2 linked regions of the Paraglaciecola sp. L3A3 genome follow. The protein of the gene in region 2 interacts with the protein of the main gene of each other region in a pairwise test. Links are inferred from orthologs where the notes say so. Each region holds a gene or a part of one and is shown on either strand. Other genes may lie near its edges.

Region 1 (5,129 bases), 470 kb from region 2 along the record:
TTCATTCGTTGTTAGCCAAAAATGTTATTAATTTTTTTAACATATCAGCATGTTGAGGGTTCGCAGCGGGTTCATGACAAGATAATTTGTTGCCGTTGGAGCCATAGTTATAGTTAACTTCTTGATACTGAGCCTGATCCAAAACCAAGTTTCCATGGCAGACATTAAATTTTTTGTCTATGCCATATAAAATGCTGACACCTTGATTTTTAGCTAAAATATTTTTTATTCCCTTTATTGGAGTAGTGAAATCATAGGTAGAATGAGCAGCAAAAATAGCGAGATTAAATGGCTTTTTTTCTATTAACTTTCTGGTCGATAAAATGACTTCCATCAACTCAACCACGGCAAACCTGGCCACACGAGGATATTTAAATTGATTCGGTCCGTTACTTATATAGTTACCGTCATAAAATTTCAACCACCACTGAATACCCCAAATTTTAGTTAGAAATTCTACCTCTTCAGTTAATGCTAAGGCACCTGAAAACAACAATAGTGCCCCTAATGAATCTGGGTTTTGTAATGCATACTCAGTGGCCAAGGCGCCCCCTGTGGAAAAGCCGCCTATAACGACTTGTTGGCCAAGAGGTTTAGACATTTGCATGATATCTGACACATGTTGTCGCCAACGATTAGCTAATTCATAGTCTTGCATATCTAAATTAGCATCTTTTTTACCATGCCCAGGCAATAAGGCTACCACGACATTGTAACCTTGTTTATACAAGCCTTTGGCAATAGATTTCAGATAAAAAGGAGAGTCACTTAAGCCATGAAATAACACCACCACTTTAGGTGTCACTTTATTGTGATGCATAATAAAAGGTGCATTACCGTCATTACGTAACACAGCCGAACAAACTCTAAAAACGTTTAATTCTGGTTGTTGACAGCCCTGAGTTGAACCTAACTCTTGTTGATATATTTTATCGAATTTATCTAGTTGAGGCTCAATGGATTGCGCGACAACAAAATTAGAAAATATAACTAAAACAAAAAAAGTTATCCGTAAGGCTTTCATATTCAACACTTATTGAAATAAAGTAAAACAAAGGCTATGAATACCAAGCCTAAACTATTTTGATAATTATAAATATAAATCATCCCGATTCACAGATATAAAAAATGGCGCCGAAGCGCCATCTTTAAAAAAACAATTAATTAAGCAAAGTAAGCGGCTAAGTCGTCAGACCCACCAATCAACTTGCCACCGATAAATACTTGAGGCCAAGACTCATTACCAGATAAAGCTTTTAGTGTAGTAAATGATACTTCTTTACCCATCACTAATTCTTCATACTCAAAACCTTTATCAGCTAACAATGCTTTGGCTTTGGCACAGAATGGGCAACCTGGTTTAGTTAAAATAACGGTTGCTTCACTAGGTTTTGCTTCCGGTGCAACATAAGCCAACATAGTATCAGCGTCAGACACTTCAAAGGGGTCGCCTGGTAAATCAGGTTCGATAAACATTTTGTCTACCACACCATCTTTTACCAACATAGAATAACGCCAGCTACGTTTTCCAAAACCGATTTCAGACTTATCAACTAATAAACCCATACCTTCGGTGAATTCACCATTACCATCAGGAATAAGTGTCACGTTATCAGATTCTTGATCTTCAGCCCAAGCGTTCATAACAAAGGTATCGTTTACAGACATACAAATAATGTCGTCAACACCGTTTGCTTTAAATGTTTTAGCCAGTTCGTTATATCTTGGTAAATGAGTAGATGAACAAGTTGGGGTAAATGCACCTGGTAAAGAGAATACTACAACAGTTTTACCTTTAAATAATTCATCTGTAGTACGACTTACCCATTCATCGTTGGCACGAGTAGCAAAAGTAACTTGTGGTACTGCTTGGCCTGACTTGTCTGTAAAATTAGGATTAGACATATTTTCTTTTCTCCAATTAGTTGGTTGTTTGTTTTCAGTGAGGAAAGAATAGGCTTAAATTCGCAGAAACAAAAACGATTAAAACAGATTCTTTAAATCGATTTTTACGATTAAGATTTTATTCTTTGAAAAAGTCTTCTGATTGAGCACTGAGCATAGCTTCAATATCTTCTATGTCTGGTAAATCAGTCATTTCTTGATCTTTATTGGCGCCACTTGGAATTGATTTTTGTTCATCAGCCCATTCACCAAGATCAATTAGCTGACAAGTTTTACTACAAAATGGACGATGTTCGCTAGTTTCACACCATTCCACCTCTTTTTTACAATTTGGGCAGTTAACTAACATACAAACTCTCTAACAACTGGCTAATTTAAATTGTACTGTTGATTCGACACCTGTACTGCCTTCAACAGTGGGGGTAAATAGAGTAAATCTTATGGCATAACGATATTTATTACCCGACAACATAGGGTAATAACCACCATCGGTATCACTTAACACGCGGATTAACTCATTTTTATCTTCAGCGATACCTTGATGAAAACCTTTCTCAGCAGTAATAGAAGTAAAGCGCCCTCTTTCCCGTAAAAAAGATAAAGTCATTTCCATCGCTTGTTGCACAGGTACCAATTCTTGTAACCAAGTACATACTGTTTGCTGTTTAAAATTTAAAGGTTGCTTGAGCCAATAATACAAATTAGGTAAATCAAAACTACAAGTACCACCTGGTATGGAAAATCGTTGACGAATTGAAGATAAAAATTTGTCTTCTTTAAGTTCGGAGCCAATTTTTTTATTACCTTTAAGAGCTTCTCTCAAGCGTAATATCTTTTGCAACGCCGCCTGTAGGGCATCGTTATCAATATTTGGATGTTGTGACCAAATCACTAAGTTTTTTTCATGTAACTCAATATCTTTCAGCACATCATTGCGCAAGTCTATGCGCTCTAACAGATCGAGCAAGGTGAATAAACAATCTAGAAAATTAATGTACTGCCAGTCTTCAGTCGCCTGTTTGGCTTGCTCTAGCTGCATAAATAACTGCTCAAGTCTAAGGTAGGTACGCACCTTTTCATTGAGTGGAAATTCGTAAATAGCTTGAGACATAAAAACAATTACTCTGTGTTACGGGTCAACCACAAACTGCGGTTTGGATTATCAATACAGGTATTGTAAAGAATTTTTAGTTAAATCATAGGGGCAATGACTTAAGCTTTTTCAGCAAGCAATAAATATTGTTGATGCAATCGCTCAACTTGGGGGCTTAATGCGTCTAATCCTAGGTTATTATCAATCACATCATCGGCCACAGAAAGGCGTTTTTTGCGACTGACTTGTGCTGCCATAATGGCTTTGATTTGTTGTTCGTTACTTTTGTCACGCAACACCGCTCTAGACAATTGCAGGGCTTCATCCACATCAACAATTAACACGCGGTCAACTTGTGTATGCAAATTATTTTCTACCAAAAGAGGCGCACTTAATAAACAATAAATGGATGTGGCTTGTTCAGTTTGAGCTTTCATGGTTTGGCGAATAATAGGATGTAACAAATTATTTAACCAAGTTTTCAACTCAGGAGCTGCAAATATAATATTTCTAAGTTTCGCGCGATCTAGAGTATTTTCGGCATCTAAAATTGTTACACCAAATTTATCAACAATCTGTTGCAATGCCTTTGAACCAGGCTCAACCACTTGCCTCGCCACCAGATCAGCATCTATGACTTGTATTCCTTTTGCGGCGAATAAATCAGTAACAGTAGTTTTACCACTACCAATACCACCACTTACTCCAACAATAAAACGACTCATACTAAATGACCTAAAGTAATAACCATTGCCAATAGAGATCAACAAACCAGTCGCCATATAATAAAGTTAACCAACCCGCTATAGCCAAATAGGGACCAAAAGGAATCGGTTGGCTTTTGTCTTTGCCTTGCAACGACAATAAACTTATACCGATAATAGCCCCCACAAAAGAAGATAATAAAATCACCACAGCTAAATGCTGCCAGCCCACCCAAGCACCTAAAGCAGCTAATAACTTAAAGTCCCCGTAGCCCATGCCTTCTTTACCGGTTATTAATTTAAAGGCCCAATATATACTCCACAAACAGAGATAACCCAAAGCGGCACCAATAATTGCATCTTGAGTAGAAACAAAGGGGCTTTCGATACTAATTAATAGACCTATCCATAATAAAGACAAGGTTAATTGATCCGGTAACAACATAGTATCTAAGTCAATAAAAGTCATCGCTATTAGCAACCAAGTGGCCAAGACAGCGGCAAATCCAGCTAAACCAAAACCAAAATGCCAAGCAGCTAGAGCGGATAATAATCCCGTTGCTAACTCCACCATAGGATAACGAATAGAGATTGGATTTTTACATTGGCTGCACTTACCTTTTAAAAACAACCAGCTAATCACAGGAATATTTTCCCATGCTCTAATTTTGTGTTGGCACTTAGGACATGTTGAATCAGGTTTAACTAAATTGAAGACTTGATCATTGCTAGTAGGCTCAGCAAGCTGAGTTGAATTTTTTTGTGCTAAATATTGATCACACTCACTTTGCCATGCTCGTTCCATCATCACAGGTAAGCGATAAATCACGACGTTAAGGAAACTCCCCACAAGTAGACTTAAGACAAACACAAAACCGATAAAAAAGGTGGGAGAATCAGCCATTAATTGCAACATTTCGGACATAGTTCAACTTATTAAAAAAACAATAATGAAAGAAGTGTAGCTTGCCAGAAAAGACCAGAAGAGTCACTAAACGGCAAGCTGCGAGTCTCTAGCTCCGAGCAAATTACAACAAAGTCACGAGTATCTCGTATTTAAATAACATTACCCATTTCAAATATGGGTAAATACATAGCCACAATCAAACCACCAATCACTACACCTAATACAGCCATAATCATGGGTTCTAACAAACTGGTTAAACCATCAACCATGTCATCCACTTCAGCTTCGTATATGGTGGCAATTTTACTTAACATCTCATCTACTGCTCCAGCTTCTTCTCCTATGGCGATCATTTGCACCACCATCTCGGGAAAAGTCCCAGTAGAGCGCATCGCGACATTCATTTGCACTCCACCTGCTACTTCTTTTTTCACAAATAAAATAGCATCTCTAAATACTGCATTACCTGCTGCTCCCGCAGCTGAGTCTAGCGCGCCAATTAAGGGTACACCTGCAGCAA
Region 2 (5,262 bases):
CCAACCGGATTGAATCGGTTTACCTGCTAACTGGCTCTGTTCTTCTATATGGTGACTTAATAAGATAGATTCAAGTGCAGACAGTTGTTGAGACTTATCTTGAATGGTTTCTAACATGTTTTCCATTTTCACCAATAACTCATCTTGGGCTTGTAACTCAACACCTGACGTATTTAGAGGCCCGCCCATATTAGGCTCTTGGCCAAAATTAAATTCATCTGGATTTAATTTTGCTTGGGCAACTAATCTTGAACCTAAGGCGTCCAAGCGCTGAATTTGGCTTTGCATTTCAGCTAATTTTAACAACATGCCAGAGTAACGTTGTTTAGTTGTGTCTCTTAATAGTTCGATTTCAGTTGCTTGTTGTTCAAGTCCAGATTGCGCATATTGAACTCGTGCAATACTTTCTTCAGGAGAGGTCGTCGAGCGACTAGACACTAAAAATAATCCGCAGGCAACAAGCAACATTATCGTCAATTTTTGTCGATTTATATCCAACGCAAAACGTCGGTTGTTACTTCTAAAAAGCAAAGTTAATTTCATTGCAGATATGGACCTTAGGTATTATCAATATTTGGTATGTGAAAAGATTAAGCTATAGAATGAAATTGAGATACTTTATGCAGGTATCTAAGTCATTACTTACTGTTTGTTTTATGCACAAACTAGTAGCTATATATCACCACTTCACAAAGATTACCATATAAGTCACATTATCTAAAATGACTTATAACAATCTAAAGCAATAATATCAAAGCTTTGTAGCGTAAACGATTTGACAACTACAGTACTTAATTTAGCAAAAATATATTCGTTTACTGGAGGGAAACAAGGTTTTGGTAAACTAATTAGTTTACCAAAACTGGGGATGCATAACTGATAGGCATTTGTTCGGGAGTTTCATAACCTACAAACTCCCAACATTCAGTATTGTTTAATAAAGCATTCAACAATTTATTATTTAAACCATGACCTGTTTTATAGGCAACTAGTTCACCAACAATACTGTGGCCACATAAATATAAATCACCGATTGCATCTAGAATTTTATGTTTTAAAAATTCATCGCTATAACGCAAACCTTCAGGATTTAATACACGATACTCATCAAGGGCAACTGCATTTTCCATGCTGCCACCTAAAGCTAAGTTAAGTGAATTCATGTATTCAAGATCTTTCATAAAACCAAAGGTTCGAGCACGACTCACTTCATTAACATACGAAGATGAATCAAAATCTAACACCATATGCTGACGAGTTTGACTTATAACAGGGTGATCAAAGTCGATTCTAAAGTCTACTCTAAAACCTTCATATGGACGAAGTTCAGCCCACTTGTCACCCTCCTCAACTCGAAGAGGTTTAATTATTTTAATAAAGCGTTTAGCGGCATTAAGTTCTTCGATACCAGCAGATTGTAATAAAAAGATAAACGGACTCGCACTACCATCCATGATAGGAAGCTCATCACTGTCGACTTCAACAATAATATTGTCAATCCCTAAACCCGCTAAGGCTGAGGCCAAATGCTCGACAGTAGAAATCTTCGCACCATCGGCATTACTAATACATGTACAAAGCATAGTATCGCCTACAGAATCTGCTCTAGCAGGGATATCCGCATAAGGCTCAAGATCAACGCGGCGAAATACTATTCCAGTATTCGCAGGCGCAGGCCGGAGAGTCATAGTGACCTTGTCACCTTTATGTAGACCAATCCCTGTCTCTTGAACAGATTGTTTAATGGTACGTTGTTTAATCATAAACCTTTTTAACTCAATAACTTATTAGAATAAAAAGCGGCGCATATAATACATTAAAACATAGTGCGCTGTCAAAAAACTGTCATATATCGCCTTTTATAGGTGTATTATCCCATAATAGTTATATTCACAGCCTACTCTATTGTTAGAGTCAATTTAATCAGCTTGTTTGCGCAAAAATGCTGGAATATCTAAATATTCCAAATCACTTGCCGCTTCAACTTTGTCTTCCGCCACTATCGTTTTAGCAGTATCAGGCATTGCACTCGAACTAGGCATAGATCCAGACCCATTAGCTTGCAATTTAAATTCACCACTATCAGCCATCACTTTAGCAGCGCGGCTAGAAACTAATGAAATATCAGGTTTACGCTCAGCGCCAATACCTGTAGCAACTACAGTTACGCGCAGTTCGTTAGTCATTTCCATATCAATTACAGTACCAACAACCACAGTGGCATTTTCTGATGCAAAAGCTTTTACCGCATTACCGACAGTCTCAAATTCATCGATAGAGAAATCAGGACCAGCAGTGATATTAACCAAAATACCTCTAGCGCCAGATAAATCAATATCTTCTAATAATGGACAAGCAATAGCAGATTCAGATGCTTCTTCAGCTCTATCTTCACCACTTGCAGTACCACTACCCATCATGGCCGTGCCCATTTCAGACATGACTGTTCTCACGTCGGCGAAATCCACGTTAATTAAACCTGGGCGTGTAATCAATTCAGCAATACCTTGAACTGCACCACTTAAAATATCATTGGCCGCACTAAAAGCTTGTAACAAAGGAGTGCCCTTGCCCATTACTTTTAATAACTTTTCGTTTGGAATCGTAATCAGAGAATCAACGTATTTAGATAATTCTTCGATACCCTGATCAGCAAAATCGGTACGTTTTTTACCTTCAAAAGGAAAAGGTTTAGTGACAACAGCCACAGTTAAAATACCTAATTCTTTTGCTACTTTAGCCACTTCTGGTGCAGCGCCTGTTCCAGTACCACCACCCATACCAGCGGTAATAAATACCATGTCAGCACCTTCTAAGCTTTGACGTATGGTTTCTCTGTCTTCTTCAGCCGCTTGGCGTCCAATATTTGGATTAGCACCCGCACCTAGACCTTTCGTCACACCAGAACCAATTTGTAAAGTAACATTGGCTGTAGAACTGCGTAACACTTGGGCATCAGTATTGATGGCGATAAATTCTACACCTTCAATATTTTGCGCAACCATGTGTTCAACAGCATTACCACCGCCGCCACCAACACCAATAACTTTAATTACCGCTTCTTCGTTATGACTATCCATTAACTCAAACATATTTACTCTCCGGTTTGTACATAAAAGCAGTCAGGGTTAAATCCTTGCCTGCTGCCTATTTTTAGCGTTTAAATACGAGTGATTAAAACTCGTTATTAAACCAACTTTTAATTCTTTGCCAAACACCATCGCTGGTTTTGTTTTTGGCACTCAATTGATTAACTAAGTGTTCTTTGCCGTACTGTAATAACCCTACAGCAGTAGCAAACTTAGCGTCTTCTACATATTCTGATAAGCCTTTCATTGCCAATGGTGCGCCGACACGAACTGGCATTTGGAAAATTTCTTCAGCAAATTCTACAGCCCCTTCCATTTTCGCGGTCCCACCTGTTAACACAATACCTGCGGCGATTTGTTCTTCTAAACCACTGCTACGAATTTCATCGTGTACCAGTTCAAACAATTCTTGGTATCGAGGTTCAATTACCTCAGCCAGAGTATGTCTCGACATAGCTCTTGAAGGACGACCACCAACACTATGTACTTCAATACTTTCTTCCATACTCACCATGTCTTTTAAAGCACAGGCGTAGTTAATTTTTATTTCTTCGGCATGGCTAATTGGCGTGCGAAATATTTTCGCTATATCACTGGTTATTTGATTACCCGCAGCCGGGATCACTGCCGTATGACGAATGGCCCCATCGGTATAAACCACTAAATCTATGGTGCCACCACCAATATCAACCACACACACACCTAATTCTTTTTCATCATCTGTGACCACAGCATAACTCGATGCTAGAGCTGAAAATATCAACTGATCAGCGACTAAGTCACAACGTTCAACACATTTGACTAAATTTTTTGCCATATCATCAGCACAAGTAATAATATGCGCTTGGGCTTCCATTCTGACGCCTGACATACCAATAGGATTTTTTATTCCTTCTTGCACATCAATAGTGAATTCTTGAGGTAGTACGTGTAATAAACGACGCTCAGCTGCAATAGGCACAGAACGAGCAGCATGCACTACATTATCAACATCTTCTTGGGTCACTTCCTGATTATTAATCGGTACCATGCCACTTTCATTTTGGCACTTAACATGTCGACCAGAAATAGACATAAAGACTGATGAAACACTACAATCAGCCATTAATTCCATTTCATGCACAGCACGCTTAACAGATTTGACCACCATATTCAGGTCGTTCACACCGCCTTTATCCATACCTTTGGATGAATGAGTGCCTACTCCAACAATGCTAATAGAGTTGTCGTCTAACAATTCACCTACAACAGCTTTTACATCACTGGTGCCTATGTCTAAGCCAACTATCAGCTTTCTTTCTGTACCTTTAGACATATTGCTTCATTCTCACGGTATATAACTCTCTTTAATTTTAGTGTTAGGCGGCTTTATCTAAGGTTTTCCAACCTACAGCCAAACCAGTGTCATAACGTAAATCTACGTAATCAATTTGTTTATTTTGTTTTGAAATTAGTGGTAATAAATCCACAAACCTCTGCAATCTATCGATAAATTCAGTGCGACCTAAATTTAACTTCACGCCATTATTTAATTGTAAATTCCAAGCAAATCTTTCACTTAAAAACATTTCTATAATATGTAACCCAGTTACATCTAACAAAGACTGCATATTTTTATAGCCTTGCAAGGCTGTTTGTTCACTGCCTCCAGGCCCAAACAAATTGGGTAGCTGCGAACTCATAACTAGATCGTCTTCATCTAGTTGGGCATTAAATGAATCACCATACTGATTTAACAACATGTCTCCATTCCATATCGCAGCAGGTTTCTGTTCTACAACATATATTTCCAAGCCGCTGGGCCAACGTTTCCTTACTGAAGCTCGATACACCCAAGGCATTGCTTCGACAATTTGATGGGTTGCTTCCACATCAAGTTCAAAAAAACTACCTGGCTGCGTGCGCCTAACCAAATTTTCAATTTGTTGATCTTCAATAAAATGTCTGTCTCCAGAAATAAAAATTTCTTGCACAGGCGCTTGTTGTTCATCCTCTAACCAAGCATGCAATTTTAAGCCTGCAAAAATCAACAGCACCATCACTATGATAAAAAATACAAGTCCCAGATAAAACTGAGGACCTTTATTTGGCTTATCTAATGATGGCAAATCACTCATCTTATTTGATCCGAAGTCGTAAGCACTGCAAATGATAACTCCGCGAAACTGAACCC

The links.
Region 1: the proteins of ftsZ (region 2) and zapD interact in binary tests that used the Escherichia coli proteins (3 or more experiments, as listed by UniProt). The link is inferred for Paraglaciecola sp. L3A3 from one-to-one orthologs.

The regions. Positions count from the first base shown.
Region 1 is NZ_CP047023.1:3,839,357-3,844,485, forward strand. The notes cover bases 1,141-3,950. They hold zapD (cell division protein ZapD), read right to left. Parts: upstream 3,017-3,950; coding sequence 2,264-3,016; downstream 1,141-2,263. Other genes in these bases: GQR87_RS15955 (glutathione peroxidase), read right to left, coding at 1,165-1,905; yacG (DNA gyrase inhibitor YacG), read right to left, coding at 2,024-2,254; coaE (dephospho-CoA kinase), read right to left, coding at 3,118-3,723; GQR87_RS15975 (A24 family peptidase), read right to left, coding at 3,734-3,950. Also shown: GQR87_RS15945 (DUF1697 domain-containing protein), read right to left, coding at 1-5; GQR87_RS15950 (carboxylesterase), read right to left, coding at 2-1,024; more of GQR87_RS15975, read right to left, coding at 3,951-4,627; GQR87_RS15980 (type II secretion system F family protein), read right to left, coding at 4,759-5,129. UniProt on the Escherichia coli protein: Cell division factor that enhances FtsZ-ring assembly. Directly interacts with FtsZ and promotes bundling of FtsZ protofilaments, with a reduction in FtsZ GTPase activity.
Region 2 is NZ_CP047023.1:4,304,601-4,309,862, forward strand. What follows is about bases 1,007-3,949. They hold ftsZ (cell division protein FtsZ), read right to left. Parts: upstream 3,093-3,949; coding sequence 1,920-3,092; downstream 1,007-1,919. Other genes in these bases: lpxC (UDP-3-O-acyl-N-acetylglucosamine deacetylase), read right to left, coding at 1,007-1,763; ftsA (cell division protein FtsA), read right to left, coding at 3,175-3,949. Also shown: GQR87_RS17895 (M23 family metallopeptidase), read right to left, coding at 1-543; more of lpxC, read right to left, coding at 849-1,006; more of ftsA, read right to left, coding at 3,950-4,404; GQR87_RS17915 (cell division protein FtsQ/DivIB), read right to left, coding at 4,448-5,206; GQR87_RS17920 (D-alanine--D-alanine ligase), read right to left, coding at 5,203-5,262. UniProt on the Escherichia coli protein: Essential cell division protein that forms a contractile ring structure (Z ring) at the future cell division site. The regulation of the ring assembly controls the timing and the location of cell division.